2 linked regions of the Alicyclobacillus sp. SO9 genome follow. The protein of the gene in region 1 interacts with the protein of each later gene in a pairwise test. Links are inferred from orthologs where the notes say so. Each region holds a gene or a part of one and is shown on either strand. Other genes may lie near its edges.

Evidence for each region.
Region 2: the proteins of GI364_RS01770 (region 1) and GI364_RS06230 interact in binary tests that used the Escherichia coli proteins (3 or more experiments, as listed by UniProt). The link is inferred for Alicyclobacillus sp. SO9 from one-to-one orthologs.

Annotation. Positions count from the first base shown.
Region 1 is NZ_CP066339.1:401,722-418,029, forward strand. Bases 9,099-12,120 are described here. They hold GI364_RS01770 (chemotaxis protein CheA), read left to right. Parts: upstream 9,099-9,447; coding sequence 9,448-11,793; downstream 11,794-12,120. Other genes in these bases: GI364_RS01765 (response regulator), read left to right, coding at 9,099-9,445; GI364_RS01775 (sigma-70 family RNA polymerase sigma factor), read left to right, coding at 11,823-12,120. Also shown: GI364_RS01725 (hypothetical protein), read left to right, coding at 385-663; GI364_RS01730 (transglycosylase domain-containing protein), read left to right, coding at 952-3,273; GI364_RS01735 (hypothetical protein), read left to right, coding at 3,443-3,691; GI364_RS01740 (hypothetical protein), read left to right, coding at 3,735-4,259; GI364_RS01745 (hypothetical protein), read left to right, coding at 4,303-4,524; GI364_RS01750 (alpha-amylase family glycosyl hydrolase), read right to left, coding at 4,738-6,888; GI364_RS01755 (YcdB/YcdC domain-containing protein), read right to left, coding at 7,016-7,921; GI364_RS01760 (chemotaxis protein CheX), read left to right, coding at 8,511-8,978; more of GI364_RS01765, read left to right, coding at 9,086-9,098; more of GI364_RS01775, read left to right, coding at 12,121-12,449; GI364_RS01780 (hypothetical protein), read left to right, coding at 12,539-12,742; GI364_RS01785 (GntR family transcriptional regulator), read right to left, coding at 13,489-14,229; GI364_RS01790 (YdcF family protein), read right to left, coding at 14,355-15,212; GI364_RS01795 (hypothetical protein), read left to right, coding at 15,255-15,482. UniProt on the Escherichia coli protein: Involved in the transmission of sensory signals from the chemoreceptors to the flagellar motors. CheA is autophosphorylated; it can transfer its phosphate group to either CheB or CheY.
Region 2 is NZ_CP066339.1:1,409,610-1,425,762, forward strand. What follows is about bases 1-2,867. They hold GI364_RS06230 (protein-glutamate methylesterase/protein-glutamine glutaminase), read left to right. Parts: upstream 1-832; coding sequence 833-1,903; downstream 1,904-2,867. Other genes in these bases: GI364_RS06225 (SDR family oxidoreductase), read right to left, coding at 1-606; GI364_RS06235 (gluzincin family metallopeptidase), read right to left, coding at 2,010-2,867. Also shown: more of GI364_RS06235, read right to left, coding at 2,868-2,900; GI364_RS06240 (PAS domain-containing protein), read left to right, coding at 3,205-5,145; GI364_RS06245 (methyl-accepting chemotaxis protein), read left to right, coding at 5,260-7,008; GI364_RS06250 (EAL domain-containing protein), read left to right, coding at 7,048-8,286; GI364_RS06255 (diguanylate cyclase domain-containing protein), read left to right, coding at 8,419-9,534; GI364_RS06260 (ABC transporter permease), read right to left, coding at 9,541-10,275; GI364_RS06265 (ABC transporter permease), read right to left, coding at 10,312-11,031; GI364_RS06275 (sensor histidine kinase), read right to left, coding at 11,415-12,878; GI364_RS06280 (response regulator transcription factor), read right to left, coding at 12,875-13,657; GI364_RS06285 (MFS transporter), read right to left, coding at 13,945-15,171; GI364_RS06290 (glycosyltransferase family 2 protein), read right to left, coding at 15,343-16,153. UniProt on the Escherichia coli protein: Involved in chemotaxis. Part of a chemotaxis signal transduction system that modulates chemotaxis in response to various stimuli.

The sequences.
Region 1 (16,308 bases):
GTTTGCCATAAATACAGCTACTGAAACGCCGGGAGGCGTTGAGAACACATATGAAACGACCAGCGGTAATTTTGGTATCAGCATAGAGCAACAGAACCAGCCCCCGACCTTACATAGCTAGGGGGCTGTTTTTATAGATTTATGCCACAGCCAATCATGTGAAATGGAATAGTGAGTATTGCAGCAGTGAGTACTGGAATAGCTTACGCTGCCGGTGTCATTCGGTTTGTTTCAATGGACAGGATTATCCGGATCGACAACGGACAGGGTTAGCGGGATCGACAAGTTTCGACGAAGGTTCTGGTTATGGGACAACGTATTCTGACACCCTTTTTGCGATGGTTGAGCTATTCTCTCTGTAAAACCGTGAGGGGAGGATATTTTGTGTCAAATGCGACGCTTTCAAGAGCTTGTGTGGAATACATAGGGCTGCTGAGACAGCATCAATCCGAACAACCGCTGGTTTTACAGCCAAACAGACCTCAATTCCAGAGGCAACGGCGGCGCCTTGGGAAGCTTGCGCTCGAAGTCGGTTGTCGGATAAAATTACAGACAAGCCTAGACTTTGATGTGATTGGTTTGCGTGCTGGATTTAAGGTGCGAGAGGAACCGGTGCAAACACCGCATCGTCCCAAGACTCCGGAAAAGGATGATTCCGTCTAGTTCGTTTTCGTTGCTTTCAGTTACTCGTATAAAACAGACCAAAATCGTGATGGCGTGTTATCAGAGCGATTCTATTTGCTCTGTGTGACTTTTTTGTCTTGTACTACTTTAAAACGCGAAAGGTGAGTATCCTCCAACTGATTAGTTCGTGTCGGAAAGACAGATGAACGACCCCCACTATCATCATTTTAATGTATTCTCTCCTACCCGTTCTTCATAAACTGTTAGTTGAATATCGCTTCATCTAAAACTAGTTTCATTTCATGCGTGCCTTGGGGAGGAACCAAGTTGAAACAAAAAAAGAAGAAATCTGGACGTAAGCTAAATGCATTGCAGAAGACTGTACTTGCGGTGACTGGTGTACTTATTTTTGCTATTGCCCTGTTCGCTGGAGGTTTTGTGGCCTACGTTGAAAGGACTCCTATTCCTGTGTCGAAGTTGGCCAGTCCGTTGGGGCCAACGGTTGTTTACGACAGAAACGGGAATGTTTATATGAAAATCGGTACCAATACTGCAGATTTGACGTATGAGCAGATTCCAAAAAACCTTCAAAACGCCTTGGTTGCTACTGAAGACCATAATTTTTGGTCTGGTTCGAGTATCAATTTAAAGAGTATTTTCCGGTCCGCCTATGTCGATCTCTTGAAAGGCAACAGGAATCAGGGTGGCAGCACCATTGAGGAACAACTTGCTAAAATTGTTTATCTGAACGATGATAAGTCTCTTTCCTATAAGTTTAAAGAGATTGCGATGGGTGTTCAGTTAAATCGGTATTTCACGAAACAACAAATTCTCACTATGTATTTGAATAAGGTTTTTCTCGGGGAAAATTCAGTGGGTGTAAGGCAGGCTGCCCTTCGCTATTTTGGCGTGGATTTAGCCAAACACCCGAATCAGCTTACACTGGATGAAGCGGCTTTGTTGGCGGGGTTGCCTCAGGCTCCATCCGGCTACGATCCGTTGGCGCATCCGAAGGCAGCCCTGAACAGAAGAAATCAAGTACTTCAAAACATGGTGAAATACGGCTACGTTTCGCAAGCGCAGGCATCTGCAGCTGAAGAGAAGCCGTTGGGTGTACATTTTCACGGGACGCCGTCCTGGAATACGCACCCACTGTTTACGAATATCCTTTTCGACGATGCAAAAAAGATTGGAATTTCACAGGCGCAACTGATGCAAGGTGGTCTAAAAATCTACACCACAATTGATCCGCAAGTACAAAGTGCGGTTTATCAGGTGTTTTGGAACAACAAGTATGACAAGGACTTCCCGGGGCCTGTAGAAGGAGCAGGAGTTTTTGTTGATCCCAAGAGCGGAGGGGTACTTGGCGCTGCACCATCGCGCAAGGTCGGATTTGCACCTTTGGGGACTAATCGCATTTATAGTAACAGTTCACCGGGATCGTCTATTAAACCCGTTATGGAGTATGCGCCAGCGATTGAATCTGGAAAGTGGACTCCCAGCTCAATTCTCGATAATCGGCCCCACGATTTTGGTGGAGGCTACACACCGCAAAACTGGGAAGGGGTGAACGGGCCGGCGAAAGTCACACTCAAATATGCGCTGCAGTGGTCTCAGAACGTCGCATCAGTGTGGCTGTTACAGCAAATCGGGCTTCAAACTGGAACCAGTTTTGCAATCAAGGACGGGATCGAATTAACAAAAAAAGACAAACAACACTTAGGTGTGGCGATTGGCGGGATGGAGTACGGCGTGAATCCCATGGAAATGGCTCAAGCATACATTCCATTTGACAACAACGGAGTTCAAATGAAAGCTCATTTGATTACCAGCATCAAAAATCAGGACAATCAGACGATGTACGCCTTTCAGCCGGTCTCAAAGCAAATTATGTCATCTCATACAGCTGGCGTTATGACAAGTCTGATGCAGACTGTGGTCAATAACGGAACGGGGACTTCGGCTCGCGTGTCCGGTTGGGGTGTTGCCGGAAAAACGGGAACAGTTCAGTATGACTCGGGGTTGATAAATAATCACCCGAACTGGATTCGGGATGCGTGGTTTGATGGATATACACCGAATCTCGTAGGCTCTGTGCATATCGGATACGATGTGTCGTCACCATCCCATCACATGACCATGTCCCCGCTGGATCCTTCGGCTAACGCGGCAAAGATCTTTGCTGATGTGGTTCGGCTCGCGGAACAAGGAAAAACGCCGCAGGCATTTCATTATACGAACAACGCTCAGACGAATGAGGCAGGTTCTACAGGCACGCAGGTGAATAATCAGACGAACAATCAGACCAGCAATCAGACGAGTAACCAGACGAGTAATCAGACGCAAAACACAGTCGATAATTCGTCAAATACAACCTCCGGCAATCAGGGCAACCAGGGCAACAGCACAGATAACTCATCGGGTGCAGGCGCAGGAAATTCGGTCAACAACGGCAACGCCTCAGGGACTCCACAGAACCCGACGGGATCGGGAGTGTCGAATACGACCCCTGGGAGCAACGCCACTAACAACACTACCTCGGGCAGCAATACGGGAGGAAGCAGTACGGGGAGCAATAGTACGTCCGGCAGTAATGCGGGAGGGACCAGTACAGAAAGCACCAGTACGTCCGGCGGTAACCTAGGTTGAGAATGACGGCTTTGGGGGGCGAATTGTGAGACATGACAGTGTGCCTACTGTGGTGCGACACAGTGAGGCTGTCCCGAAGTAAAGGAAATAGAGTGGAGAAGTGAGTAGTGAGTGGGGTGCAGGTGAGTAGCGCGGGCCCGGCGCTGGTAATGGAGTGGAGGATAAGCGTTTGAGAAACGCTTATCTTCAACATTTGGGGGTTGAAGGAGCGAATAGAGATCCGAGAGGAGCTTATCGGCGGTCCAGGGGTGCGAAAGAGGGGTGTTGGAGCCGGATAAGCATTCGAGAAGAGATTAATCTGGCGAATTTCGGTGCAAATGGTGAAATAGCGATCCGGGAGGAGCCTATCGGCGGCTGGGCTGAGGCTGAGGCTGAGGCTGGACTGCGGCTGGAGCGGCGAGTGCGGGGGTGCAGGTGAGTGGCGCGGGCCCGGCGCTGGTAATGGAGTGGAGGATAAGCGTTTGAGAAACGCTTATCTTCAACATTTGGGGGTTGAAGGAGCGAATAGCGATCCGAGAAGAGCTTATCGACGGTCCAGGGGTGCGGAAGAGGGGTGTTGGGGCCGGATAAGCATTCGAGAAGAGCTTAATTTGGCGAATTTCGGTGCAAATGGTGAAATAGCGATCCGGGAGGAGCTTATCGGCGGCTGGACTGCGGCTGGAGCGGCGAGTGCGGGGGTGCAGGTGAGTGGCGCGGGCGTAGGTGAGTGGCGCGGGCCCGGCGCTGGTAATGGAGTGGAGGATAAGCGTTTGAGAAACGCTTATCTTCAACATTTGGGGGTTGAAGGAGCGAATAGCGATCCGAGAAGAGCTTATCGACGGTCCAGGGGTGCGGAAGAGGGGTGTTGGGGCCGGATAAGCATTCGAGAAGAGCTTAATTTGGCGAATTTCGGTGCAAATGGTGAAATAGCGATCCGGGAGGAGCTTATCTGCGGCTGGGCAGAGGCTGGGCTGCGCCCGGAGCGGCGAGTGCGGGGGTGCAGGTGAGTAGCGCGGGCCCGGCGCTGGTAATGGAGTGGAGGATAAGCGTTTGAGAAACGCTTATCTTCAACATTTGGGGGTTGAAGGAGGGAATAGCGATCCGAGAAGAGCTTATCGGCGGTCCGTGGGTGCGGAAGAGGGGTGTTGGGGCCGGATAAGCATTCGAGAGGAGCTTAATTCGGCGAATTTCGGTGCAAATGGTGAAATAGCGATCCGAGAAGAGCTTATCGGCGGTCCAGGGGTGCGAAAGAGGGGTGTTGGAGCCGGATAAGCATTCGAGAAGAGCTTAATTTGGCGAATTTCGGTGCAAATGGTGAAATAGCGATCCGAGAGGAGCTTATCGGCGGCTGGGCTGAGGTTGGGCTGCGGCTGGGCAGAGGCTGGGCAGAGGCTGGGCTGCGCCCCGAGCGCCCCGAGCGGCCGGGCAGCGCCGAACGGCCCCGGGCAACCGGATCGGCCCGGGCGTCCAAAGCACTCTGGCACTCTAGTACTGCCAGTTGACAGTGACATCGCTTTCCGTGCTTGTCGGGGTGGTATAGGTATGGTTCGATCCGTTTTCCCACACGACACTTCCGCCGGCCTGCAAGTCGAAGAACTTAAATTGAAGATTTGTGTTGGCGGGAACACTGGCCATGGAGAACCAAGTTGGATTGTTGGGATCGAGCAAGGGTCCCCACGCTGAGGTGGTGGTGTTCGTTCCAAGGCCTGTATTTGTACTCCAGTTGCCAAGCTCGGGCGTGTTTCCGCTGAGGTAAATGTTGTCGCCATAGCTGGTTGGGTAAGCGTTGGTGACTTTAAAGTTTACGGGTACCTGTTTGCCGCTGAGTACACTGAAGACAATGCCGTTTGATGTCCCGGAACTGGTAACTACAGATATGTTCTGGTTGCCTGGCGTGACGCTGGGCACTTTTACCTGGATGGACGTATTGCTCCAAGACACTACTTGGGCAGGAGTGCTGCCGAAGTTGACGGTGCCTTGAGTCGAGCCAAACCCATCGCCGGCGATTGTGATGGTGTTGCCTGCTTGGCCGTTGACGGGATCGACATTGCCAACTTCAGGTTTGGAAGGTGCAGACGTGTATGACCATACGGCAGCTTGGTTCGGCCCGAGGGTGAAGGCATTGGCAGGGTTGTTGCCGCTTGAACCACTGTTGACGGTCAGACTTTGGCCGCCCATCAGTCCGCCGAGAACGTCCTGGTACGTACCGCTTGGCAGGGCTGTATCCAGTCCGGTGATATTGTAGGAGGTTGTGGTGCTCTTGTTGACGGCTGTCAGAACAACGGAATTATAAAACTTTCGTTCGTAAACGTAGACATCGTTATTCATCCACCTTTGCGTACTTGTGCCAAAGCGCAAAGCTGGATTCTGTTTGCGCAGGTTGGACAAATCCTGCGTGATTTTGTAGGGAGTCGTGGTCTCGCTCCAACTGTTCATCATGGGGCGGTTGTACGGGTCTCCACCGCCGTTGGTGTCATTGTGGAGGTATTGTTCGTCTCCATAGTAGATGTCCGGAATTCCTTGCGCGTTTAACTCAAAGACGAGCGCGTCGTTGAAGAGGTTTTTGTTGTTGTTCACACTGAGAAAGCGCGGTTCGTCGTGGCTGTCGAAGAAATTGACTAATTGGTTTGGATACGTGAATTCCGTTGCATCCTGGTTGATGGCGTCATTTAGTTGGCTCATGTTGGCGTTGTTGGCAAAGACGCTGCGAATCGCATTATTCAAGTTGAAGTTCAATAGGGAAATTCCAGTCGTGTTTGCAAATTTCACTTCTTCCGGCCACAAGGTCGCACTGGAGTCGTCGGCCCATTCGCCAAAAATAAATGTGTTGTGATTGGTGTATACGTGGTTGGCGAAGGTTTTCAGCCAGCCTGCAGGCATGTGTTTGACTGCATCCAAACGAATGCCGTCTACGCCATGACTCATCCACGTGTCAATCGCTGACTTGAGGTACTGGTCGACATTAGGATTCCCTTGAGACAAATCGGCCAAGTCAAACAGGTTCTTGTACTCTACGTCGTAAAGGTTGTTGTAATTCGAAATACTTCCGTTGTGATGAAAATATCCATTGGGGTCATTTTGGTAATCAGCGAGTTTTGTTCCGTTATCGTAGAGTGCGCCATATGCACCGGTATCGTTGGGATTCGTATGGTTGGGTGCGTAATCGATAATGACCTTGATGCCGTACGAATGTGCTGTCTTAACAAGGTTGTCGAAGGCACTCCAGTCTCCGAAATGGGGCTCTGGTACCATAAAATCCATACCCCAGTAGCCGTGGTATCCTGCTTCATCCACGCCGTTGTAGACAGCCGGTACATTAATGTTTTGATACGGGGGTGAAATCCATATGGCGCCTACGCCCATGTTCGCGAGGTAAGGAATTTTGTCTGCAATACCTTGCCAGTCTCCTCCCCAATAGAGCTTCCAGTTGCTGTGATTGGCACTGAACAGATTGGGGCTCGATGATGGATTATCATTGCTTGTATTCCCGTCATAGAAGCGATCGGTGACAACTTGGTAAATCACTTTGCCTGTGTAGTCTGATGCATACGCAGGCGTTACGGAAAGTGAGACAGCAACCACTGAGAAGAGCAGTGAACTTCCCAAAAGCTTGCCGAGTTTTCCTTTCATTTTCATTTCATTTCTGACCCCTTCCAGATCAAAAATACCCCCTAAATTGACTGGAACTGACCAGTCAGTTACGGGGTTGTTGTGCAAAGTCTCCACAATGCATGGCCCTTAAGTTGTTGTATTCTGTACATTCCTACGCTGCCGGATTTGGATTTTCGTGACCTAAATTCCTCCGGCCAAACTTGACTCCCGCCCCAAACAGGGCACTGGCCAGGAGCACCGATGCAACACCCACTGTCGTCCACTTGAACCAGGCCTGCTTGTAGATTGGGATGTGTACAGCTACGGATGACTGCTTGCTGTTTGGCGGTGTCACCAGCGTTCCGTTTTTGGCGTAGAGAGCTACCTGTCCGCCTTTGGTCTGAACGAGATCGAGTAATTGAGGAGTCTTTTTCCACGGCACCATGTAGTAAAACAAGGTTACGTGCGGACTGGAAGTCAGGTAATTGTCAGCGTGATTGATGATGTTTTGCTGTGACAGTACGCCTTTCTTCTCCGGGAACGCCACGCTGTTTGACCAGGTACGACTGTACGATCCGATGGATCCGTTTTTATTGACGGCTACCTTGAAACCGTTGGCCGGAAACGGGATGCCGTTGGCAACTCTGGTAAAACTCACAGTAAATTGGGCACCTTTTAAAACATTTGGATGCAAAGGGTCCAATTTTACGAGTTTGGAATGAGACGGATCCAGTTGTTGAATCAGTTTCCGGGCAATGGCCACAGCCTGTTTGTTCGTGGTTTTTCCTTTGGCAGAGGCCGCAGTAGCGATGGAAGAGAACCGCTCAACTGTTCCGGACATAGACACAAGTGCAGTGGAACCGTTTGCATATAAAATGTTCCATTCCGGCAGCTTTTGTTGATTGGAGATCTTTGTGGCTTTCTCAACAGATCCAGGGTGAAATGCGTTGGAAACTATGTTTTCCGCTTGTTGTTTAGAAATTTGAGATGCAGCCTGAGATGTGCAAACGCTTGCATTAACTGCCGCAAAAAAACCGAGGATGGAGAACAGAGCCCAAAACTTCGCCTTTAACCGCAATATGTTCACCTCTTTTCATTTTAAGTTCAAAGTAAAGTTGAAAAATGAAGTTGAAAAATTGAATGCAAGAAGTCGATGGATTGTCTTGTGAGACGTTCAGTCGATGACGCAGAAGTTTAAGACAAACATTTGACTCTTGTAACATCACTACCATAAAACAAGTCGTTTGTAAATAGGTCTGCGTTTGAAGAGGTTTGTGCTCAAACGGTGAAAACTGAACGGATCCCCTTTTAAAATAGGTCTTGATAAATGATTTTAGTTGACAAAATTCGATAAATCATGCAGGATAATAGAGATAAAATTTCAGAAAAACGGCATACCAATGGAAACATTGGGGCGCAAAGCTACGGGGCTAAGGGACTTTTGTACTATGCCGGCCGAGTTGCCTGAGTATATTTACTCTAAAGATGCGCCTGTGTTTGAGGCGCTATTTTTTATATCCAAATCCTTGGGAGATGAATACAGGGCAACTGCTGATAGACTACGTCGTACATAGCACTCATACGAATTTAATGCTCAGCTTCCCAGCGTAGTCATTATCGTGACAAGACAATTCATTCTACTCGCAGCACGAGGGAGGCATATAGAAATGGGCGGAAATTCGGCCTTATCGTCGGTAGTGACGGAGATTTTAAACAGCACATTGGACGCAGTGACCACAGTCATTTCATCACCAGTCAATCTTGGAGCTCCAGAATTACTGAAAAATGCTATTCACCAACCGGAAATGGGCGTCTTAATTGGCATTGCAGGTGACTACCCAAGCCGGCTCATCATTGAAGCGAAACGGGATGTCTACTCCACACTGGCCGCTTCGATGTACGGAATGGCTCTAGAGGGAGAGATGCTGGAGTCATTCGTAGGAGAAATAGGAAACATGGTTGGCGGAAACATGTGTACCAACATGTCAGAACGAGGAATGCTGCTGGAGGTAACGCCGCCTACGGTTTTGGTCGGGCAAACCAAATTGAGCGGGTTTCATACAGCCTTGTCAGTGGCGGGAACGGTAGAGAGTGTGGGTGACATGAGAATTAGCCTGCTCATTACAGAAGGTTGACGAGTTGGTATCTATATACAAACGCCTGCTTCGCATTGTGCGAGTCAACCAGCGGCGACAATGATAGATGGGGTAACAGAATAATTTTGTTCAGGGGGTAATGGGTGATGGCCAATGTATTAATTGTAGACGATGCAGCCTTTATGCGGATGATGATGAAAAACATGTTGGAGAAAAATGGATTCACCGTTGTGGGTGAAGCAGCCAACGGAAATGAAGCGCTTGAGCAGTTCAAGGCACTTAATCCGGACATTGTCACATTGGATATAACTATGCCGGAAAAGGACGGCCTGACGGCGCTCAAGGAAATTCGACAACTGGATCCGAATTCCAAGATTATTATGGCATCTGCCATGGGTCAGCAAAACATGGTGATTGAAGCGGTTCAAGCGGGCGCAGTTGACTTCGTCGTGAAGCCCTTCGAAGAATCCAGAGTTGTCGAAGCCTTGAAGAAGGTTGTGGGCTAAACATGAGCAGTGAATATCTTTCCATGTTCATTGATGAAACCAGGGAAAACTTGCAGTCGTGGTCCGACGGCATCCTGGAGATGGAACAATCACAGGACGATGCGCAAGTACCAACTATCTTCCGGGCGGCTCATACCATCAAAGGTATGGCTATGACCATGGGATTTCAGCGCATGGGGGAGATTACACATCGGGCAGAGAACCTCCTTGACGGCATTCGACAAGGGAGTGTCGAGCTTTCTACGGATGTTGTGAATGTGTTGCTGCAGTCACTCGATGTCCTTGAACAACTGCTTGACGGGATTGAAGAAACACAAGTTGAACCAGAGACAGATGTCCGGGAATTGGTGCAGGCGGTTGAGCGGCTCGCCAATGGACAAACACAGGCTCCGAAGGAAGTCTCTGCAACAGCGGAACGTCAAGTGCAGGAGATATCAGTGGACACATCTGGTACCGCGTCCGCGCAGCTTCAGGACTCAATTGAGTCCATTGCACGGAAGGCCATCGAAAAAGGCTACCAAGTCTATGACATCACCATTGGGTTTGCAACAGAGTGTATCATGCCAATGGCAAGATGGGCTCAGGTGTTGCAAGGCCTCAATCAAGATGAGCTGTTGTCCACCAATCCTGATGCTGCAGTACTTGAAACAGGAGAACATACAGGAGATATTTCGTTTGTTCTGGCAACCAAGGATGATATTGAAGCCATTGGTAAGCGTGTTTCATCAGTAACTGAAGTGGAGATTCGGGTTTTACAACAGTGGACTGGACAAGCTGGTCTGACAAGTGATCAAGGCAGCCTGTTACCCCAGGAAAAACTCTCTAATGAAGACCACATCCTGACTGCTGTGGAGGCAGCGTTGTCCCAGCAAAAAAACGTGTATGAAGCAGGGGTTCGGTTGTACCCGGATACAGCCATGAAGAGCGCTCGTTTGTACATGTTGTTCGAAGCTGTCGGCGGACAGGATAGACTCCTATACACTTCTCCTTCGATGGCCGACATTGACAATGAAAAACTAGACACTGATGTGTTGTTCATTATGTGGTCGGACAAGACGGAAGAAGCCGTTCGTGCCATGCTTGAATCTGTTTCCAGTGTTGCAGAAGTTGCGGTTCGGAACTGGACGGCAGACAGCACTACTGTCGCTGAAGGCACGGCTGACGCGGCCAAGCAGAAAAGTGAAGGGGCTTCTTCGTCAAAATCGAAGCGGAAAGCCTCAAGTACAGTTCGTGTGGATACCGAAAAACTGGACGTATTAATGAACTTATTTTCAGAATTGGTCATTGACAAAACCAGGTTACAAAAGATTGAACAGGATTTGGGCCACACGGAACTGGGCGAGACCGTGGCGCACATGAGCCGCATCTCTAATGAACTTCAAGAAATTGTCATGAGTATCCGTATGGTCCCCGTCAGTACCGTCTTCCACCGTTTTCCCAGAATGGTTCGCGATACATCACAGAAACTGGACAAGCAAGTCTCTTTTGAAATGACAGGTGAGGAGACAGAACTGGACAGAACTGTTGTTGAAGAAATCGGCGATCCCATTATGCATATGCTTCGCAATGCGCTCGATCACGGTTTAGAATCCTCACAGGACCGCATATCCGCCGGTAAGCCTGTCCAAGGCCACATTTTCCTTCGCGCTTATTCTTCAGGAAACTCCGTGTTTATTGAAGTTGAGGATGACGGCGGCGGCATCAACAGAGATGCAGTTTTGTCACGTGCCATAGAGCGGGGCATCGTTGAGGACGGGAGAGCAATGAGCGATGAGCAAGTCTATCAACTCTTGTTCGCTTCTGGTTTCTCCACAGCGGAGACTGTGACAGACTTGTCTGGCCGCGGTGTTGGCCTGGATGTCGTGAAGTCAAAGATTGAGTCGTTGGGCGGACGCATTGAGATTCAAAGCGAACTGGGAAAAGGAAGCAAGTTCATTATTCAACTCCCTATGACTCTGGCAATCATGCAAGGCCTCATGGTGTCCGTCGGCGGCTCCCCATACCTTCTGCCGCTTAGCAGCGTGTCTGAAGTTGAAGCGGATGTGTCGGTACAGACCGTGAGCGGACAAGAAGTGTTTAAGTGGCGAGACGAAGTCGTTCCCTTGGTTCGAGTCAACTCTGCTTTTGGCATGGATAGCGGGAAGGACCAGTACACCATTGTTGTACACAAAGGAAATCGTAAACTCGGCTTGGCAGTGGACGATGTGTTAGGTCAATCTGAAGTTGTTCTGAAGCCGCTTGGATCTCGGTTGCGAGAAGTACAGTGGTTCTCCGGCGGTACGATTCTGGGCGACGGAACCGTTGCACTCATCATGGATCCGAACTCCTTCTTTGAGAACGCAGTATAAAGAAAAATGTAATGTAGCGGGTGATGAAGATGTATATAGACGAGAAGGCGATATCGGCTAAGACCAACGACCAAGACCTACAGTATGTTATTAAAACAATGGAGTCTGAGCTCGACTGGCTTGTCAACAAGTTCATCAGGCAGTGGCCTGTGGAACGCGATGAGATTAAGCAGTGGCTCCGGATTGAAATTTGGCACGCCGTGAAAAAGTTTGAGCCAAACAAACTCTCCTTTCCGGCGTATTGTCGGTTTGTAGCCTCAAACCATATTAAGGCTCGTATCCGTCGTTACATGTACAGCAAGAAATCCTACGCCAATAGAACGGCAATTCGGCTGGATACAGAAGAAGAGGAAGGTACCTTCGAGTGGGTCCTGACTGAGTTGCCGAAAGCGGGATCGGCTGAAAGTGGTTTTCTGCGCCGCACCGCACTCTCCTCCGTGCAACAATACTTAATGAACGGAGATTTCACCACTCTGGAGCGCGATTGCTTGAAGCTATTCTATATCCATGGATACACCTACGAAGAAATACAGAAAATTCTCAAACTGCAAAGTAAAAAATCCATCGATAATGCTTTGAGAAGAGGAAAAAAGAAGATTAAGTGTAAACCGGAAATGTATAACACCTATCAGGAACTTCAGGTCCTGCCAAACTGACTGCCAGCCGAACTATGGGGCGGCCATAGGATGTTAGGTTAGGTTACGTTCAGAAGGATGGAAGTTCGGAAGGATGGAAGTTCGGAAGGATGGAAGTTCGGAAGGATGGAAGTTCGGAAGGATGGAAGTTCGGAAGGATGGAAGTTCGGAAGGATGGAAGTTCGGAAGGATGGAAGTTCGGAAGGATGGAAGTTCGGAAGGATGGAAGTTCGGAAGGATGGAAGTTCGGAAGGATGGAAGTTCGGAAGGATGGAAGTTCGGAAGGATGGAAGCAGGCTGGCGGAGTTGTTTGACCGAATTAGTCTTTATTTTCGCATGATTCCGCTTTATTTCTCCTTTTGTGTACCTTTTGTTCCTAATTGAGTCGCGAAGAGGGTGCGTCTGACGCAGGCACCCGAACAGTTGCAGGCGGTCAGATTCATCGAGTCTGTTTTTGTCACATTCACATTTGCTTAGTGATCCTTTTGATCCCTATCACAATATCCGCTAACTGATAGTGATCGATTCGATCCCTATGGCCAATGGCCGATTTAGAATAGGGATCCCGATGCTCCCTATTATCCACGCTGCATTTTGACGCTACCCAGATTAGTGCGCATTTATGACACTAAAGTTTTCGGCAAGTGGCATTAGGGATCATTGCGATCACAATTGCATCGCGGCTTGGAGGATTAGTGATCTTTTCAGGCACTAACGGCCTTGCAGGCAAGGCGCGTAGGCGAGGCCGGCAGGCAAGGGGCGCGGCGGGATTCCCGGGATCGCCTGGGCCGCCGGGAGCCAGCGTGATCGAAGGAAAAAATAAGCGGACGAATTGCCTTTATTAACTGTAGTCGCTACAGTTTCGCTGAATACCGAATGATACGATTGAATAAGTGGGTTTGATTGTGATTGGCTTTTTCTCTGCACGCCCAGAACTAGAGGACATTGGCATAGGTGTGAGAACTGTTGGTGGAGACTTCCTGTTGCTGTAAGTTTGGGAGCCCTGGGACATGCCCAGTAACTCCAGATCCTCTTTCCGCTTTGCAGAGGGAACAGCAAGTCACCATCTTCGACGGAAAATTTCTAAGCGAAAGCGACTGGGAAGGAAATAATCTTCAGAAATCAGAAGCGGAAATCCTTTCTGATTCAGATGTACCTGATGAAGGTGCAACAACGCGGTTTCCGGAAGGACTTCGAGTTTTTCTGCAATGCCTTGCGACGGGTGTCCTACGTCAATTGACGTGTCAGCAGTCGTAACGATTTCACGAAACTTTGTCTCTAAATAGACAAAGAGAGATTCACCCATGTCGGCCTCATTTGCAGGCATATACTGAAGCGGCAAAATATCTACACAGTGCATTACTGGAACATCGTCCGCGGTACGAATACGGCGAATTACGCCTACTTCTTCCATATCCCAGTTCTTTAACAGCTCTTTTTCCTTGCGAGTGATAGCACGCGTTGAAAATTCTACATTCTTTGTACCGGGTTTGTAGCCATGCTTTTCTATCCATTGCGTAACACTGACCAAGCTCTCAAGTCCGCCTTGGATTCTGGTACTGACAAAAGTACCAACCCCTCGTCGTCTTTCCAAAACGCCGCGCTGTATTAAATACGAGACGGCTTCACGCAGTGTAGCCCTTGATATGCCGAACATTTCCGATAGTTCATCTTCGGACGGGATCTTTTCGCCAATGTCCCATTCCTTTGTCGAAAGTTTCTGCTGTATTTCTTCTATCACTTGTAAATATAGCGGTTCTCTATGCCCAAGCACCGAATACACTGCCTCATTTCTCAACAAAGTGGAATCCTCTTTATATTGGCTCAAATTCAGCCGGGAATCAATCAGAGACATAAATTAATGACTAGTCCACTCCGTGATCAGCTCAATCGTTGGCTCTGTGCCCGACGGTCAAGCTATTGGGATTACCCAGCTATTCTCATTTTTGCCGCCAGAATTCCTACATACTCATGGATTGCCGTTTCCGTTATTTTGAGCGCGTCAGCAGACGGGAAAAAACTGTTGTAGCTAATGGATTTGTCTTCATTAGCGTAGTAACCACATGGGAAAGGAAGAACCTGTACACCTGCATTCCTAAAGTCCAACACCGCACGGCGCATGTGGTATGCGGAGGTGATTAGTATTGGATGCGACAGGCCAAGGTGCTTCAAAATTGCCTTGGTGTGAATTGCATTCTGCCTCGTATCAAGACTGTGGTTGTCTATGAATACACGGTTAGAGGGGACTCCCAGACGAACCAAATTGGCCTTCGCAATGAGTGAAGGAGAGGTGCCGTCGCGGACAGGCAAACCCGTTAGAATAATAGGCAATTGCGTCTCCTTGTACAAAAGGGCCGTTGTTAACAATCTATTGGCGCCATCTCCCGAAAGATTGCCTAATGAGGTAATAGACGGTGTACCAAAGGTTGCCCCGGCCCCGAGCATTACCAGCGCGTCCCCATTCAGCGTTTTGGGAGGACTGTAGCTCTGTTCCAAGGGGCGTATTAAAGCATAGGCGACGAACGAGGTAGAAGAGAGGTAGAGAATTAAGGCAACGGCGATGACGAAGGATGCATAGACACGGACTCTGAGGAATCGCCCTTTCGGCAGGCGTATGGACGGTTCGTGGCGAGAGTTTGCGTTGTCTGTCGGTGCAGAGTTGACCGCGTCCCTTCGCTTGCTTGACCACAATATGGATGCCGCTGCAACCAGCAGTAAAACAATAAACAGTCCTGGCAACAAGAAGAGGCTCTCAATGAATTTTACGATGTAAAAGTAGAACACCTGTATCACTCTTTCTGCATGAGGAATGAAGAGTCAGTATGTATGGATTGTACTGCATGGTATGGATTGTACTGCATCCAGAGGATGTTGAGTATAGTGATTGCGGTGCAGCGAGAGGAAGAGGAAGAGGAAGAGGAAGAGGAAGGCGTGGCTTCAGGGACAATGAACGAAAATGTGCGAAGGGAGGAAGCGAAGGGAGGAAGCGAAGGGAGGAAGAATTCAGTTCCGCCCACATCACACCCCTCCGTTCACAAATCCGCCATAAATTAGTATCTGCCGTGGTTCGGATGTGACGAAAATGTGACGGTGGGTGGTCCTCGGGAGCTGATCAGCAGAAATAGCGATCCCCGAGACGCTTATCTGGCATTGAGGCTACACGTACACACAAATAAGCTCCTGCAAAGTGCTTAAGCACCCGAATGGCCCGGGGATCTGATGGCTGCCTTAGGAATAAGCTTGTCTCGCGCGCTTATTTTGATGGCGGGGACCTGATTTCAGGCAATAAGCGCTTCTCGGATCTCTATTGTCCACGCCCCGCCCACATCACACCCCTCCGTTCACAAATCCGCCATAAATTAGTATCTGAAGTGGTTCGGATGTGACGACAATGTGACGGTGGGTGGTCCTCGGGAGCTGATCAGTAGAAATAGCGATCCCCGAGACGCTTATATGGCATTGAGGCTACACGTACACACAAATAAGCTCCTGAGAAGTGCTTAAGCACCCAAATGGCCCCGGGATCCGATGGCTGCCTTAGGAATAAGCTTGTCTCGCGCGCTTATTTTGATGGTGGGGACCTGATTTCAGGCAATAAGCGCTTCTCGGATCTCTATTGTCGAGGCCCCGCCCACATCACACCCCTCCGTTCACAAATCCGCCATAAATTAGTATCTGAAGTGGTTCGGATGTGACGAAAATGTGACGGTGGGTGGTCCCCGGGAGCTGATCAGCAGAAATAGCGATCCACGAGACGCTTATATGGCATTGAGGCGACACGCACACACAAATAAGCTCCTGCGAAGTGCTTAAGCACCCGAATGGCCCTGGGATCCGATGGCTGCCTTGGGAATAAGCTTGTCTCGCGCGCTTATTTTGA
Region 2 (16,153 bases), 1.0 Mb from region 1 along the record:
AGAAAGAGCGTCTTCATCCGTGATGGTCGACAGCAGTTCGGTTTCAACCATACCGGGTGATATAATGGTCGCTCGTATGTTTGAACTTGAGGATAGTTCCATCCGTAGCCCTTCTGTAATGGCGCGGACAGCAAATTTGGTTCCACTGTACACTGCTCCGCCCATGCCAACTCGGTGGCCCGCGACGGAAGAGACATTAATGATATGGCCGCTATTTTGTTGTTCCATAATGGGTAGTGCAGCTGCAATGCCGTAAAGAACCCCTTTTATGTTGACGTCAATCATTTGATCCCACTCAGAAAGCTTTCTCTTATTCAGAAAAGAAAGCGGCATCAAACCGGCATTGTTTATCCACACGTCAACAGTTCCGTAGGTTTTCACAGCAAAATCTGCTAAAGACTGAACATCGTCTTTCGCTGTAACGTCAACTGCAAACTGTGTTGCATGTCCGCCTTCATTCACTATTTTTCGCACTGTCTCTTCGAGTCGGTCTACTCTGCGCGCGGACAATACGACCTTGGCACCTGCTTTTGCCAAGCGAACCGCAGCAGCTTGTCCGATGCCGCTGCTGGCACCCGTGATTACAATAACTTTGTTTTCAATCATGTCAAGAAAACTCCTTTATTCGTGTTTATCATTTGTTCCGCACTAGATACAATGGTATCGATTCAATGAGTGTTTGACAACGCATTTTGGCTTGGGATTGACACCGTATTAATCTTGCACAAGAATATGTCTAATCACGTCGAAGGCAGTTCGTTGACGCGTCATACCAGAACTTTGCTTAGGTTCTTCGAAAACTACTGTGTGACGCTAGGAGAAGGTGTGGATAGTGAAAATTAGAGTTCTTGTTGTCGATGACTCAGCGTTCATGAGAATGATGATTACAAAAATGTTGGAGTCAGATCCCGACATTCAAGTGGCAGGCATCGCGCGTAACGGTGTCGATGCATTGCGCCGTATCCAACAGCTCTCACCAGACGTGGTAACCATGGATGTAGAGATGCCTGAGCTGGATGGAATCAGCGCGTTGAAACGCATCATGATGGAGTCTCCAAAACCTGTCATTATGGTGAGTTCTCTGACAAGCAGGGGCGCAGATGCTACCCTGGAAGCACTGAACAGTGGCGCATTCGACTTTATTGCCAAGCCGGACAATCGGTATAACGATATTGCTGGTGTTGCAGAGGAGTTAGTAGCCAAGGTTAAGTTGGCAGCCCAAACCAGTTTACCAATTGCGGGGTCTCGACTTATTAAATTCAGCCGTTCTAACCTTACGGGCAATCGTTTTCATACGGCTGATGTACCTAAGCAATCGCACCAGGTTGTCCAATTGGTTGCAATAGGGACATCAACGGGCGGCCCGAAGGCGTTGGATGTAGTACTCAGAAGCTTCCCGAAGTCAATGCCTTGTCCTGTCCTCATTGTTCAACATATGCCGCCAACGTTTACGAAATCTCTTGCTGACCGTCTCAATCATGAGTGTGACATGGAAGTTGTGGAAGCACAAAACAATGAGGTTTTGCAAAACGGCAAAGCCTATATTGCTCCCGGCAATTTTCATATGACAGTTGTCAATGCAAGCGGAGAATTTCGGATTGTACTAGACCAAGCTGAAAAGCGTAATATGCACCGCCCCTCTGTTGACATATTGTTTGAGTCGTTGGCGTTGCTGAAAGATGTTTTCCGTCATTTGATAATCATGACAGGAATGGGAAGTGATGGTGCAAAGGGTATGTTGGCAGCAAAACAGTCGGGAGCTGTGACCATTGCCGAGGCGGAAAGCACCTGTGTCATCTATGGAATGCCTAAATCGGCAGTAAATCTGGGGTGTGTAGACAAGGTTATTCCTCTGCCGCAGATTGGTGCAGAAGTCCTTGCAATGGTGATGGAACAGCAATGACTGATTGAAGCCCGTTATGCCTAAACTGGAGTCGTTTTTGCCTGCACCTCCTCTTTCTGTTGAACCAGATGCTGGCCCATACGACTTTCGTTATTCATTACTGGTGTTATTCATTACTGGTGTATTCGTAAAAGAAGTGTTCGTAGTCCGTTATTGAACTGTGGTAGGTTTGTCTGTACGCACTCGCAAAAGATTCCTGACTTGAGGCGAAGACAAACTTTTGAAACGCCGCCAGACCGTAATCGGAAATGAGTTCGGAAACAGCGGCAAAGTCTTCAAATTCCAGGTTGTATTTCGTTTCTTTAAATATCTCTGCTTCATTTTGATTTAATGGAGCAATTCCGCTGGTTTGGGCAGCGTAATCCAAGTTGTAGTAGTTAGAATTGGAGAGTTGGCTTGAACGAGACTGATTGAACTTACTTTCTGCATTCATACCATTGTACCAGGCAAATCCTTCGTTGACCCACACAGGAACGGAAACCGTGTCTGCGTTTAGGACGGCATGAGTCAACTCATGAGTAAGATAATTTGCTAGTTCTGAGTTCGCGTAGTGAGATACTCCATTTTGGACATACCGGTATTTGTAGATAGGTATGAAGGCAGTCGTCTCATTTGCGAAACCGTTCAGTATAATTCCGTCTCGTGTGTTCGCCGCGAGTGGAAAGTATTTTTTAACAGCCTTTTTGAACTGGTCTCTACTATTAAAAAGCAGGATGTACAGCGGCTTGTTAATACCGTGGTTGATATCGGCATTGAGCGCCGGAATACTGTAGTTCTGGAGTATAAATATCACGTCATGAATATCGGACGGAGACACAGTTGAATCCGCTGTCTTAATGACTATGTTTTGGTTCAGAGAAGGTTGAAAGACAGACAACTGGTTCTCGGTCTTTTGAGTGGGCAGAGGTATCAGTTTTTGACGCCGTGCAGAGACGGTAAGAGTCGTTGGCACTAGCAGTATCAAACACGCAATCAGGACGCTGATGAACTTGTTCATATATGATTGCCTCCTCTATATCAGGTATGGCAGATACTCCCAATGGACGCTGTGTCTGATCTTAAAAAAAAGAAAAGCTTCTATACAAAACAGTATATGCGGAAAAAACACCTTTTCTTTACGTGAAATTAATATAATCTTAACATTTTCTTAATAATCAGTAATTGCTTTTTAGTAATGGCTTTTTAGACAGTTTCACCATTTGAATGCAAAGCCAGTGAACTGGTTCCATACAACGATGTATACGGCCGAATAGATGGAAGCCTGGGCTTAGGCAGCACTGGTGTTACTGCAGGAGAATGTCGTGAAGACAGAGAATTACGAAAGTAGCTTGATGCAAGTGGGAGGGGAACCGGAGATATTGTTTGCTTTGTATCAAATGGGGGACTGCAGGTTGACGGACGTCATGGGTAAGAGGGGGGAATGCGGGGTGGATGTTGACTGGTCGCAAGACAATCGGAAAATTGACGTACATAAGCTTATAAATCAATTTTCGGAGGCTTTTTTTGCGGTGGACAAGGATTGGAATTTCACCTTTCTCAACAAACTTGCGTGTGAACTGCTGGGTCGACACTGTAGTGATTTAATTGGGAAGTCCATATGGACCGAGTTTCACGAAGCGCTGGGGTCTGCATTTGATGACGAATATCACCGGGCTGTAGAAGAACGTAAAACGGTTGAATTTGAGGAGTATTATCGCCCGCTGAAGAAGTGGTTTCACGTACGTGCGTTTCCCGGTGATGAAGGATTATACGTCTACTTCGAAGATGTGAGTGTCAAAAAGGTGATGGAGTCTGAGATAAAACGCAGTCACCAATTGTTGTCACAGGCTCAGGTCATTGCAAACATTGGAATATGGGAATGGGATGTTGTGAACGATGAAATTACTTGGTCAGACGGTGCAATTCGTATCGGGCAGCACCCGCAGCCAACGGGGTCGTCCCATTACTTTTTAAATAACTTCGTGCATCCGGAGGACAGGCATTTGGTGCTTGCAGCCATGCAAAGCGCTTTAGCTGGCCAGCCCTGTGATGTTGAATATCGGTTTCTGCGGCCAAATGGGGACACACGTGTCGTCCATTCACAAGGAATGCTGCTTGTGGACGATGGAGGTTCGCCGGTAAGGATGATAGGCATTGCCAAAGATGTTACACAACGAAAAAAAGTAGAGGTGCAATTAAGGGAAAGTGAAGAGCGCTATCGTACGCTTGTGGAAAACTCTTTAAATGTCATTGCGGTAGTCGATGGTATCAAGTGGATTTATATTAATAAAGCGGGCATGAAAATGTTTGGTGCAGAGCATTTGGATGAGATTACTGGGAGGCCCGTTGCGGACTTTTTGCACCCGGATTACCGAGTGATGTGCAAAGAACAAACACGTTTAGTATTGGTTGAACAGAGACTGCTCCATTTAACAGAAATAAAATGGCTGACCCTGCAGCAACAACTTGTTGAAACCGAAGTTATTGCCGTTCCGTTGTCGTATCAAGGAAAATCCGTAGTCCAATTGATTATTCGAGACACTTCCGACAGGAGGCAGGCACAACAACTTGTCATGCAATCTGAGAAGTTGTCTGCGGTAGGCCAGTTGGCTGCAGGGGTTGCGCATGAAATTCGCAACCCCTTGACATCTTTGAAAGGTTTTCTGCAGGTCTTGCGGTCTGACTACGAAGGTGCAAAACTTGAGTACTTCGACATCATGGAACGAGAACTCAGTCGCATTGAGTTGATTTCCGGAGAAATGTTGATGCTTGCCAAACCTCAGGCTGTAACCTATGAGGAGAGAAAGGTTCAATTTCTTCTACAGGGAGTATTGGCTTTGCTTGAGACACAGGCTCACTTAAAAAGTGTTGAAATTGTAACGGAATACTACTCTAACCCGCTGATCCGCTGTGTCGAGACAGCCATGAAACAGGTGTTTGTAAATCTCATCAAAAATGCAATTGAGGCGATGCCGCATGGCGGTAAGCTTACGATTCGAATCAAAGAATCACACCAAAAGGCCTTAATTCAAATTGAGGATGAAGGGTGCGGTATTCCGGAAGACATTCTTGGGAAGCTTGGGCAGCCCTTTATTACGACGAAGGGAGAGGGCACGGGACTGGGGCTCATGGTCACACAAAAGATTGTCAAAGACCACAGAGGAACAATTGATTTCACTAGTCAAGTCGGCGTTGGAACTATCGTCAACGTGACTATTCCCGGGAGTGAAGACGTCATCAAGGTGTCTTCTGCCGGCGCTTAGCTTCTGATGTTTGCCAATCCACGTACAACGTATTGGTCTTTACATAAATTTTAGCAAACATTTATTGTTTATTTACGTTTCTAAAATATGATCCTCCATAGGGGAGGATGGAAAATGCGGAAATACAATGGCAACCAAGAAAAAAACACCAGGACATTTCAAAACCCGTTAAGAAACCTTGGGGTACAATCAAAAATCTTGATTTCGCTAGCACTCATTTCTATTTTCTCGATGTTAATCCTGAGTTTTCTGAGTCTGAATGTCGTCAACAAAATGGCTGCTCAATCCAGCCGAAGCAAACTGGGCTCCGACGTGAAACTGGGGCTTACACTTTTTGATAATCAATTTAACGGAAGCTGGGATGTCTCAAAAGGAACACTGTGGAAGGGCGGAATTAAACTAAATAACAATGCAGGGGTCGTACAACGAGTCAGTCAAGAACTGGGTGACGCCGTTACCGTTTTCCTTGGGAGTCAACCAGTGGCGACTAGCATCAAGAGCAAAAGCGGAGCAGCCCTCTCGACTCTTAATCCATCCGCAAAAGTAATTCAGGCAGTCCTGAAGCAAAAGAAAGAGTCAGTTGGGAAAGTGAGAATTGCAGGTACAGTGTATGAAGGTGCATACACACCCATCGTAAACAATAAGGGTAACGCTATTGGCATGTGGTTTGTAGGGGTTCCCCTAAATCGATTAATGACCCAAGAGCAGACCTTGAGGAATGAGATTATGGCGGTCGGTTTGGCGCTTCTTCTTGCAGCGCTCTTGGTGGGATGGATTGTCGCACGACGTATTGTCAAGCCGTTGCAGAAATTAGTGGAAGCCTCCCGGAAAATTGCCTCTGGAAATCTATTGAATAGAGTAGAACTACAGTCTCAAGATGAGGTGGGACGACTCGGAGAGAGTTTTAATGTCATGACAGAGTCGCTGCGTGCACTTATCCGGGAAGTTCACTCATCCTCTCAGCACTTAGTGTCGTCTGCTGAAGACTTGACCTCAAATTCCAAAAGCAACCTGAGTGTGAATGAACAAGTAACGGCCATTATGCAGGAGGCTGCAGCAGGAGCAGAACGCCAAGCAAGTGAAGTTGAAGTGATAGTTCAAAGCGTAACGGCCATTTCTGAGAAAATAGACATCATTTCAAGGACTTCATCGGATATGTCAGAGTCTGCTGGACAGGCCTTTGCGCTTTCAATGAGAGGAAATGAGTCGGTAGACACGGTTGTGCAACAAATGGATTCGATTCGTGATTCTGTAGACGCGCTAGCACAGAGCATCAAAGGCCTTGGAGATGAATCGTCGGCAATCGGCGAAATTATCAGGGTTATCACTTCAATTGCCAGTCAAACAAATCTACTTGCTCTGAATGCGGCCATTGAGGCTTCAAGGGCTGGTGAACAAGGGCGCGGCTTTGCTGTGGTAGCAGGGGAAGTCAAGAAACTTGCTCAGCAGTCTGCTGCTTCCGCCGAAGAAATTTCAGAGATAATCCATGTGATTCAGCGAGAAACCCGCCAAGCTGTTTCATCTGTGCAGGGGACTCTTGAAGAAGTTGCTGACGGTATCACGAAGGTTCATTCAACTGGGAACTTGTTTGCGGATATATCAAAATCGATACACGGTGTGTCGGCGCAGACAGAGGAGGTCGCAGCGAGTCTACAGGAAATGACTGCCGGAGCGGAGCAACTGCAGGAAGGCATTCAGACTGTGGCTTCGGTTATTGACACGACTACCAGAGGAATGAAAAATGCAAGTTTTTCGACTGGGCAACAATTATCGCTGCTGGAGAGGACTGCTTCCTCTGCAGCTTCACTCAATAAAATGGCGGAAGGGTTGGAGCAGCAGGTGAGTCATTTTAAAGTAAGTTGACTTGTAGAAGCTGCGAAAAGGGATCTCGAAGATTGGTTGGTGAACGAAATAATAGTATCAAATCCAGATCTGATAGATAAAATTCCGAGTCTCTTCAGAGACACCATGAAACAGTTTGAGGCTGCACATCCTCGTGTTGAGTCAGTTTTGTTTATCGACATTGTGGGTTTTAGCCGATTTGAGCAATTTCATGGCGGTAAAGCTTGTGAAGACGTGCTGCAAATATTTGAAGGCGTGTTGACAGGGATTCTTTTCGAGGGTTATTTACCTTGGTCTGAACTCAAACCAGTCCATTTATTTGATGATAGTTTCGCTGTTGTATTTTGCGGGAATATTGTGCGGCGTGTACACGAGGACATCATCCATAGATTTGTTCGAAACCTGGAAAGCAAGTTTCACGAAGCGCTTCACCGGGAAAACTTTGACCTTCTTAGTCTCCGTTACGGGAGCGCCTCAAGATCCGACGTGCAAAGCGTGAGCCAAGAACAAGTCGATTTGTTTACGCTTGTGACGCAAGCAGGGCGAATTGCTCGGCGATACACTGAAGTCGTCTCCCTTTCCATAGTAGAACAACTGCAGTACATCATAAACGAAAAAGCAGTTACCGTTCACTACCAACCAATTTGGGACCTGAAAGCAAAGACCATTATTGGTTGGGAAGGCCTTGTTCGCGGACCAGATAAATCTGATTTGCAGGCACCAAAAGCGTTGTTTAGTGCTGCGGAACGATGCGGCTGGTTACTTGATGTGGAAAGGCTCTGCCGTAATACGGCAATTCGTGAAGCCCGGATATCGGAGTGTGAGCGCCTGTTTTTGAATATTTCACCAAATATCCTAGCTGACCCGTCGTTTCGTCAAGGTGAGACATTGGCTGTCCTGAAAGCGACAGGACTTCAGCCAAACCAAATTGTGTTTGAAATTACTGAGCATCACGCAATCGAGGACTATCAAGCATTCTTGCAACTCGTCCGTCACTACAAAGAGCAGGGTTACAAGATTGCTATCGACGACGTGGGAGCCGGACATTCCGGTCTCGTCACTTTGATGCAAGTAAAACCCGACTTTGTAAAGATAGACATGTCGCTCATCCAAGGTATTGAGAGTGATCGTACGAAACAAGATATTGTACGAGCAATTCATCAAATTAGCATTGGCTTTTCGGGAGAAGTCATTGCTGAAGGCATCGAGACACCAGAAGAACTGGAGTGTGTTGAGGCTTGCGGCATTCCTTGCGGTCAGGGCTTTCTTCTAGGCAGACCAGGACCATATCCGCAATAACGAAGGTTAGAATCGACGGATCGATGGATAGAGATAGATAGATACAGAAGTAGAGTTAGATAGCGACATGGAGAGAATTCTGGGGTGGAAAGCGCTGGATTGGTAGAGAGTTAGCTGCAAGAGGGTGAGATTTTGACGTGGGACAAGGATGATAACCCTTCGCTGATAAACTTCGCATCCGAATTTGCGGAGAATTGGCCTGGGGATTTGCAGGGTGTTCATATGCATCGAAATGGGAATGCAGAGTCAATCGTTCGGCCCATTAAACAAGTGACTCCAGATACACCCGTATCGCAAATTGTAAAATACTTTACCGAGTTTGAGTATGAGACAGGTGTTGCTGTGGTCAGCGATAGAAAACCTGTTGGGCTGGTCATGAGGGAGAAACTGTTTCAGCGGCTGGCTTTTAAATACGGTTACGCGCTCTTTTGGAATCGTGCCATTTCAAATGTCATGGATGAAGAACCACTCATTGTGGAATTGACGACACCACTTGATGCGGTGTCTAAGATGGCCATGGAGCGGCACCGCGATAAGGTCTACGATTTAGTGATAGTGACACAACGATCTGAGATAAAGGGCGCGTTGACGATTCGAGATGTGCTCAATATTATCACGGAAATGCAGATGGAACTTGCGAGGGAGGCTAATCCGCTGACAGGACTGCCGGGAAACCGCCGTATCGAAGGAGAGATACAGCGGCGCATCAACCTAAGTCGTCCTTTTGCAGTAATCTATGCCGATCTCGATGGTTTCAAGTGGTTCAACGATGAATATGGATTCCTGAATGGCGATATGGTGCTTCGCTTTACTGCTGCAATGCTTCGTGAAACCCTGGGGAAAGCAGGCGACAGGGAAGGCTTCATCGGTCATATTGGCGGTGACGATTTCTTACTCGTGACAGATACAGTTTATACTTGGGATTTGACGCAGACCGTCATCCAGCGCTTTGATAGGGAAGTTTCCCGATTTTATCCTGACTTACCTAAGCGTACGGACTTGAAGCGCGAAGAGAGTCTGGATAGACGAGGCGTTCCGGTGTCGAGGCAAGGCATTTCTATCTCTCTGTCTGTCCTCGAATGTCGGGTCACCTCCTCTAACAATTTGAGTTTTGAAGTGATTTCCCGGTACGCTGGCGAACTCAAAAAGACCGCAAAACGTACATCTGGCAGTACCGCAGTGTGGCAGGTATTGAATGATACCGGACTTGAGAACAGTGTCAGAGCATTGAGTCACGATGACAAGTAACTGTGGTTAGGCACGAACATCCCGTCGAGAAAAATGAATCAGCCCAACAAGAGTAAAAACCACAGAAGACAGAATGACTGTCCAAACGGCTGTGTGAGTGAGATTCCATCCGCTTCCGCTGTCGCTCGGGAGCATTGCCAGCGCTGGCTGTACCCAAGGATAATAGGGGGAGTATGTTGACGAGTTAATAATCATGAGTGATGGAATGGTAAAAATGACGTTGACAGCAAATTGAGCACCAAAGCTTTTCCACCATGTTGAGACCCACAATTGTAAAGCTGCTAAAGGTATTGCGGCCACCCAACCGCCAACGAGACTTTTCAGCATAAGACTCCATGGAACAGGTCCATTGATGTGCAGTAGCACGGACCCTGAAAACAAAACTGAAAAGAACATCAGGATTTGGGATAAGGCAAGAAAAAACATAATAATTGTAAATTTGGCGGAGTAGATGTAGGTCCGTCGGACAGGCAAGGCCAGAATCTGTTTCCAGCCTCCCGCAAGGTGTTCAAATCTGCAGACCAACGACGTCAAGATACCAATCAGCAGCGGAAAGAGCAGCAGTCCATAGAAGGCTGCTGTTACGCCATAGGCGTCGTGCCAGGTAATTTGCTGATGTGGTGTGCGTCGAATGAACCCAATTGTGGTCAGGGACAAAACCGGGGATATGAGTAACGGGATCCACACGCTGGAGTAGCGTATCTTCCTCCACTCGGAACCTAGTACGGGTAAAAACACCATCAGTTGATTCCTTTCTACATTCACTCTATATTGGGTTTACTTTATTTCTTGGCGTTGAAACACAAGCAATCCAACGTTCACAACAAGTACTCCGAAGCCAATGCCGTATAAGACAAACACGGCTGAATAGTGGGGAGACACAGGTGAAGCGATGGCAGGATATACCCAGGGAACCCACTTTGGCAGAAGTGTTGTTGTACTGGCAATAAACCCGACGACGCCTGCAATGAGTGCGTAAACCTGGCTGTTAAAGAGTGTCGAAAGCAAGAGTTGGAAAGCGATTATTCCGTATGAAGCCAGGTATGGGTAAAATCCGTCCTTTAGAATTAGTGCCCAAGGTATTTGACGAGGAAGTCCAAGGCCTAGTCCGAGCAGCCATGTTCCCACAACAGCAAGCGTTGCAGAAACGGCAAGAAACGCGATGAGCCAGAAAAATTTGCTGAGGTATAAAACATAGCGGGGAACAGGGAGTACTAGGAACTGCTTCCACATGTGTCCTTGGTACTCGATGCTGTTCATCATAGATGCCAATACTGCGATACCAAGGACCAGTGTAGGAATTAGAACGACATTGACACTGTTCATGACGGCTCCCCACTTATCCGGTTGTTGGATAAGCCACTTGTAGCCCAGCGTAAAGCGCAGAGTGTTTACCAAAATGACACCAAAGGGGCCGAGAAAAACGAGAAATGTGATCCACGTTTTTCGAAGTTTTACCCAATCTGCAGCAATGGCTCTCCACCAAGGAGCCGACACGCGAAAGCACTTCAAGTTTGTGTTTGGGAAAGTCCTTATCAAATAGTCTCACACGGCCCTCAGTGGGACGAATTAGGCCAAGCAACATGCGAATGGTGGTTTTCCCAGCACCGTTTGGACCAAGAAAACCATAAATACTGCCTTTGGGCACACTCAGATTCAGTTTATTTACAGAGAGCTGGCGCCCGTACTTTCGGGTTAGATCCATTGTCTGAATCACAGTTTCACTCACACTCAATCACCTCATATCCAAGGATAGAGGGTCAAGTTTACACACTGTTTAAGGCTTCCTTAACAGGAGCTAAACTTTTCTGTGAACAGGAAGGTGGCAATTCAATAACAATGAAGGTATGTTGGAATAAGGATGTCAGCTGAACAAGTAGTCAATTTTTAAGTATTTCATTTTGCGGCGGCAGAGTAATCGTAATGTTTGTGCCCTCGCCCGGTACACTATGCACGTCAATTTGCCCGCCGTGTGACTCAATTAACTGCTTGGCAACGGCTGTTCCCAAGCCGCTGCTTTTACTGTGTTCCGGATTGGTATTTGTCCCGCGGTAATAGCGATCAAATAGGTGCTCTACTGTTTCTTCGTCCATTCCGCGGCCGTTGTCCGAGATGGAAATTTTGACTCCTGAATGGATGTAATCAAAGGCGTTCACGGGTTTCACTTGGACTTTAACGCTGGTTTCAGGTGGATTGTGGAGTACTGCATTGGACAGCAGGTTCTCGAGAGCTCGGCCAAGCCAATGTGTATCAAATGGATATATGAGGTAATCAGAATAGCTGTTGAAAGTGACCTCCTGATGCTCATGGGTCTCAGTATTTATCAGTTGGATAACGAGCCTTCGGACAAATTCCACAATGTCTTGAGGGCGACGTTCCAACGGCAGGTCTTCATTCTTTAGCCGGAACGTCAGATTTAAATCTTCGATTAGGTTCTCCATGTATTCGGCTTTTTCGGAAACAATCTTGGCAAACCCTCTCGTCTCGGCTTCCGTCCAGCTATAGTCGACTGCCGACAACAGGTCACCATACCCTTTGACCGTGGACAGAGGTGTCTTTAAGTCATGGGATACGCCTGTAATCCACTCTTCTCGGGTTTGCTCAAGTTTCCTGTACTCCGCCTCATTTCGGGCCAAGGTTAAAGATAAATTGTTGAGCGCTGCGAGCACTTCTCTATAAACCTGGTAAGAGCGGCGTATTTTACCAGACGCGTTGCGGCTTCTCGGAGTGCCGCTGGTATCCTTGGGTTCATCGAATGTGCCAGTTGCCAGACCTTGGAGCCATGACATCATGTGCAGCAAGGGAGCGCCGAGGCGCCGGCCAAACAAGAGTGCCACGAGCAGCGGCAGGCCGACTAGGGATAATCCAAACGCGAGGATGAGTTGAAGCAGAGATACTCCTGAATATGATTTGGCCTTCTCTCCAACAATCCACGTGATGGATTGTCCGTTCAGCTCTGCATACCACGTGTGGAGTGTGTAGCCCAAGTCGGATTTGCTGTGTTCGTAGACCAGGTACCCTGGACTATAGTGAGTAGGAATGTTGTTGGGAACGCGGTAAGCATATATTTGTCGGCCGTTTCCATCAAGGACTTGCAACCAATCACCGGCGTGAGCGACTTTGCTCAATACGGTTGGCGCAATGCTGACGGTACTGCCAGTTAGGGTTGTGTACTTCGGAATATGCTCCAAAATCGACGCAGCAGTAACTCGTTCCTTGGATGAAAAGTCGATGGTTGCTCGCCTCGCAGCGACCATTATTCCAATGTAGACGACGCTCTGCAATACCACAAGCAGTCCGAGTTGCAATAGGAATCTCATCGTCAGTCGAGTCTTCAGGTTCATAGATGGTCACCGGATTCAAGTGTGACTTTCGCTTTTTGGGGGGGATAAACAAGCTTGTATCCTAAACCTCGAACCGTAACAATGTATGAAGGGTTGCCTGGGTTGGCTTCAATCTTTTCTCTCAACCTACGAATATGTACCATAACGGTGCTGTCATCACCAAGACTGTCTGCACCCCAAACCACTTCGTAAAATTCGTTGCGGCTGAATACATAATTAGGGTGTTTGCAAAGAAATACAAGCAACTGGAACTCTTTTGCAGGGCAGTCGACATCTCGTCCATTGACCACAAGGCGCGCAGCGTGTTCGTGAATTTGGAACCGCCCCAAGTCAAGAACCTTGTCATCTTTCGTGGCCGCGGAGGTATGGTCTGTCGGTATGAACGTTCGCTCACCTGGGCTGTCGGGGGAAAGGCGGCGGCGCAGATGCGCCTTGAGCCGCGCTACAACTTCAAGTGGATTGAAGGGCTTTGTAATATAGTCGTCTCCGCCCATTCCGAATCCCATTAATTTGTCCAAATCGGAACTGCGGGCCGTCAGAAAGAGAATCGGAGAGTCTGTGATTTCACGCAGCTTTTGCGCGACGAGAAAGCCTTCCATATCAGGGAGCATTACATCCAGCACAACAATGTCCGGATGGGTCAAGTCACACAATTCTAGTGCCCGATTACCGCTATGGGCAACATGTACTGATGTGAAGCCTTCTTTTGCGAGCACAACTTTAAGCATGTCCACAATGGATTGTTCGTCGTCGACAAGCAGGATTGTCGCTTCTGACAGAGTTGCCATCTTGTCACGCCTTTGCACACTTGATGCTGGAAAAGGCAGGTCCAGAGATGCCGTGAGACTGTGATTCGTGAGACTGTGATGCCACGTACACACAGCAGTGTTTCTCTGTTTCCAGTATAGTGCATTTTCCTCTGTTCTATCGACCTATTGGAGAAAATGGACAATCTGGAGCTGTACGTCACGAGTGTACACTTATCGCTCCAATTATACTGCGCGGTGTGTCTGCTATTCGTCCGTCCAAGTCAAGAATCTTTATCGGCCATGTGGGGTGATGAAGGCTACATTTGCGAATCTCCGCTTCGAGACAAGCGAATTCTAAGCACAAATACGATTGCCAGCACACTGGCTGTCATGCTCACCAGGAACATACTGGAATAACTGCCTGACCAGGACACAACAACCCCGGTAAGTGGAGCTGCAATGAGTAACCCGGCTGCTTCCATAAGCGTATTGAGACCAAATAATCCGCCGCGCAGTTGTTCTTCTCGTTTCTCATTTTGGACAATTTGATGGAGCAAATCCGTAACAAGTGCAAAGGACACGGTTAGGTTGACAGCCCAGAAGACGCCTTCAATTGCAACGACAATGTAGACGCCTGTCATTGAGTGAATAAATAGTCCTGCGAGGCTGACCAAGCCGTATAGTCCCAAAGCACTGGACAACATAAGTTTAGGGGAAACCCGTTTGTACAATTTACCGACGACAAAAGCTGTTACAATGCCGGTTCCAGTATAAAGGGCCATAGCCAGAGCCGCATCTATTTGTTTGCCATGGGCAACATGTAACACGAAGAGTGTAAAAAAGGAGGCCATTGATTCGTAGGACAACCAGCTTAAAAAATGTACCGTAAAATACAGAACAAGATTTCTGTGCCGCAATGTTCTGTATGAGAATCTCGGTTTGTTTCTAGCATCCGTTTTCTGAACGACAGCCTCTGGTACACCGATTACAGTTGTCAATCCGCCGAGAACCATGATTGCTGACGTAAGAATAAAGGCTCCTGTGTGAGTAAAGGTCCAGACCATAGGAATGACAAGGAATGCTGCAAGATTCCCCACTAGCCACCATAAGTTCAAGTATCCGGACGCGACACCCCATTTGGACGCCGGAACAACTTCTGGCATCCACGCCTGATAAGGACTCATGGAAGTCTGTTGGAAAAGATAGAAGATGACAATGACTATCATTGCAAGAAGAGGTTGATGAAGAAAATAGAACAACAACCAAGCTAAAGCTGCCCCGGGAAGACAGATGGCTACATAGATTTTTCGGCGGAAACCAGGTTTCGTTGTGTGGTCGCTGAGCCATCCAGCTAATGGGTTCATAATCAATCCCAAGAGTCCTTCAAGGCCCAAAATTAGTCCAATGAGAGGCTGCGAAATGTGAAGATTCTGAAGCATCGGGCTCGTGAACACCTTATTTGCCCCATATCCTACATTGCGGCCAAGACCTGCCATGCCCAACAAGTGGATAGTACGTGATTTAAATGTTTTTTCTTTTGACACCCATGCAACCCCCTCATTTATCTGTATCTTGCTTATTACACCTATCCTACTTTTCTTTCATTAATCTTGCGTTGAGGTTTTCTTAAGGCTTTGTAAAACCAGGTGCTAACGTGGAAGTTTCAGGGTCTATCCGCGCAACTCAATATCCGGTCCAAACAAAAGGTCTATTGCCTATTTTTGCTTTCTTAGTTCACGCAGTGAGTAAAATGTGTCCCTCCAGCGAATACCTCCGTTTACAGCAGTAAGCATTGCAGCTCGTACGAGAATGCAACATAAAACTGGGGCTGACAATGGGACTGTGATGGACCACAATGCGGACACACCGCTGTACTTTCTTGTCATGTAAAACAAGTAGGTTTCCATTGCCCAGGCCAAGGCGAAAATACCTCTTGTCCATCCGGCAGACAAAATTGTACCAACGGCAGGCCCACTATAGAATAGAAGCATGGCTGCCATTGCTGACGAAAAATACCAATACCTATAGTGAAAAGGTGCCAAAGCGTTTTTTTCGAGCCCCAGTGTCATTTCAGACAAGGTTTTGTACCACTCAACGGACAGAAGATGTGTACCGCCTGCAAACACCTGCTTAAAACCAGCTTTCTTTATGACGGAGCCAAGCGCTAAATCTTCATCCGTCCGCATTGCCACGCTGCGGTGTCCGTCTACGCTGTCATAGGCTTGTTTTTGAATGAGATTAAAGGCCCCTATACCTACCGACGCAGATGAATGAGAAGAATCTGCATTTTGCGGCCTAAAGGCTAGAACCACGTTGTACAGAAAGAAGTAAACTACAGACCGCAGCCAAAATCCCTTTGCAATAATACGCGGTGATAATGCTAAATGAGTTATGTTTCTTGTTGTGACATACTTCATTGCAGTTTCCACTGCATCACGCGTAAACGCCACATCGGCATCCGTGAACAGAAGCCACTTTCCGTTCGCTTGCCGCGCAGCTGTCCACAAAGCGTATGTCTTTCCCAAC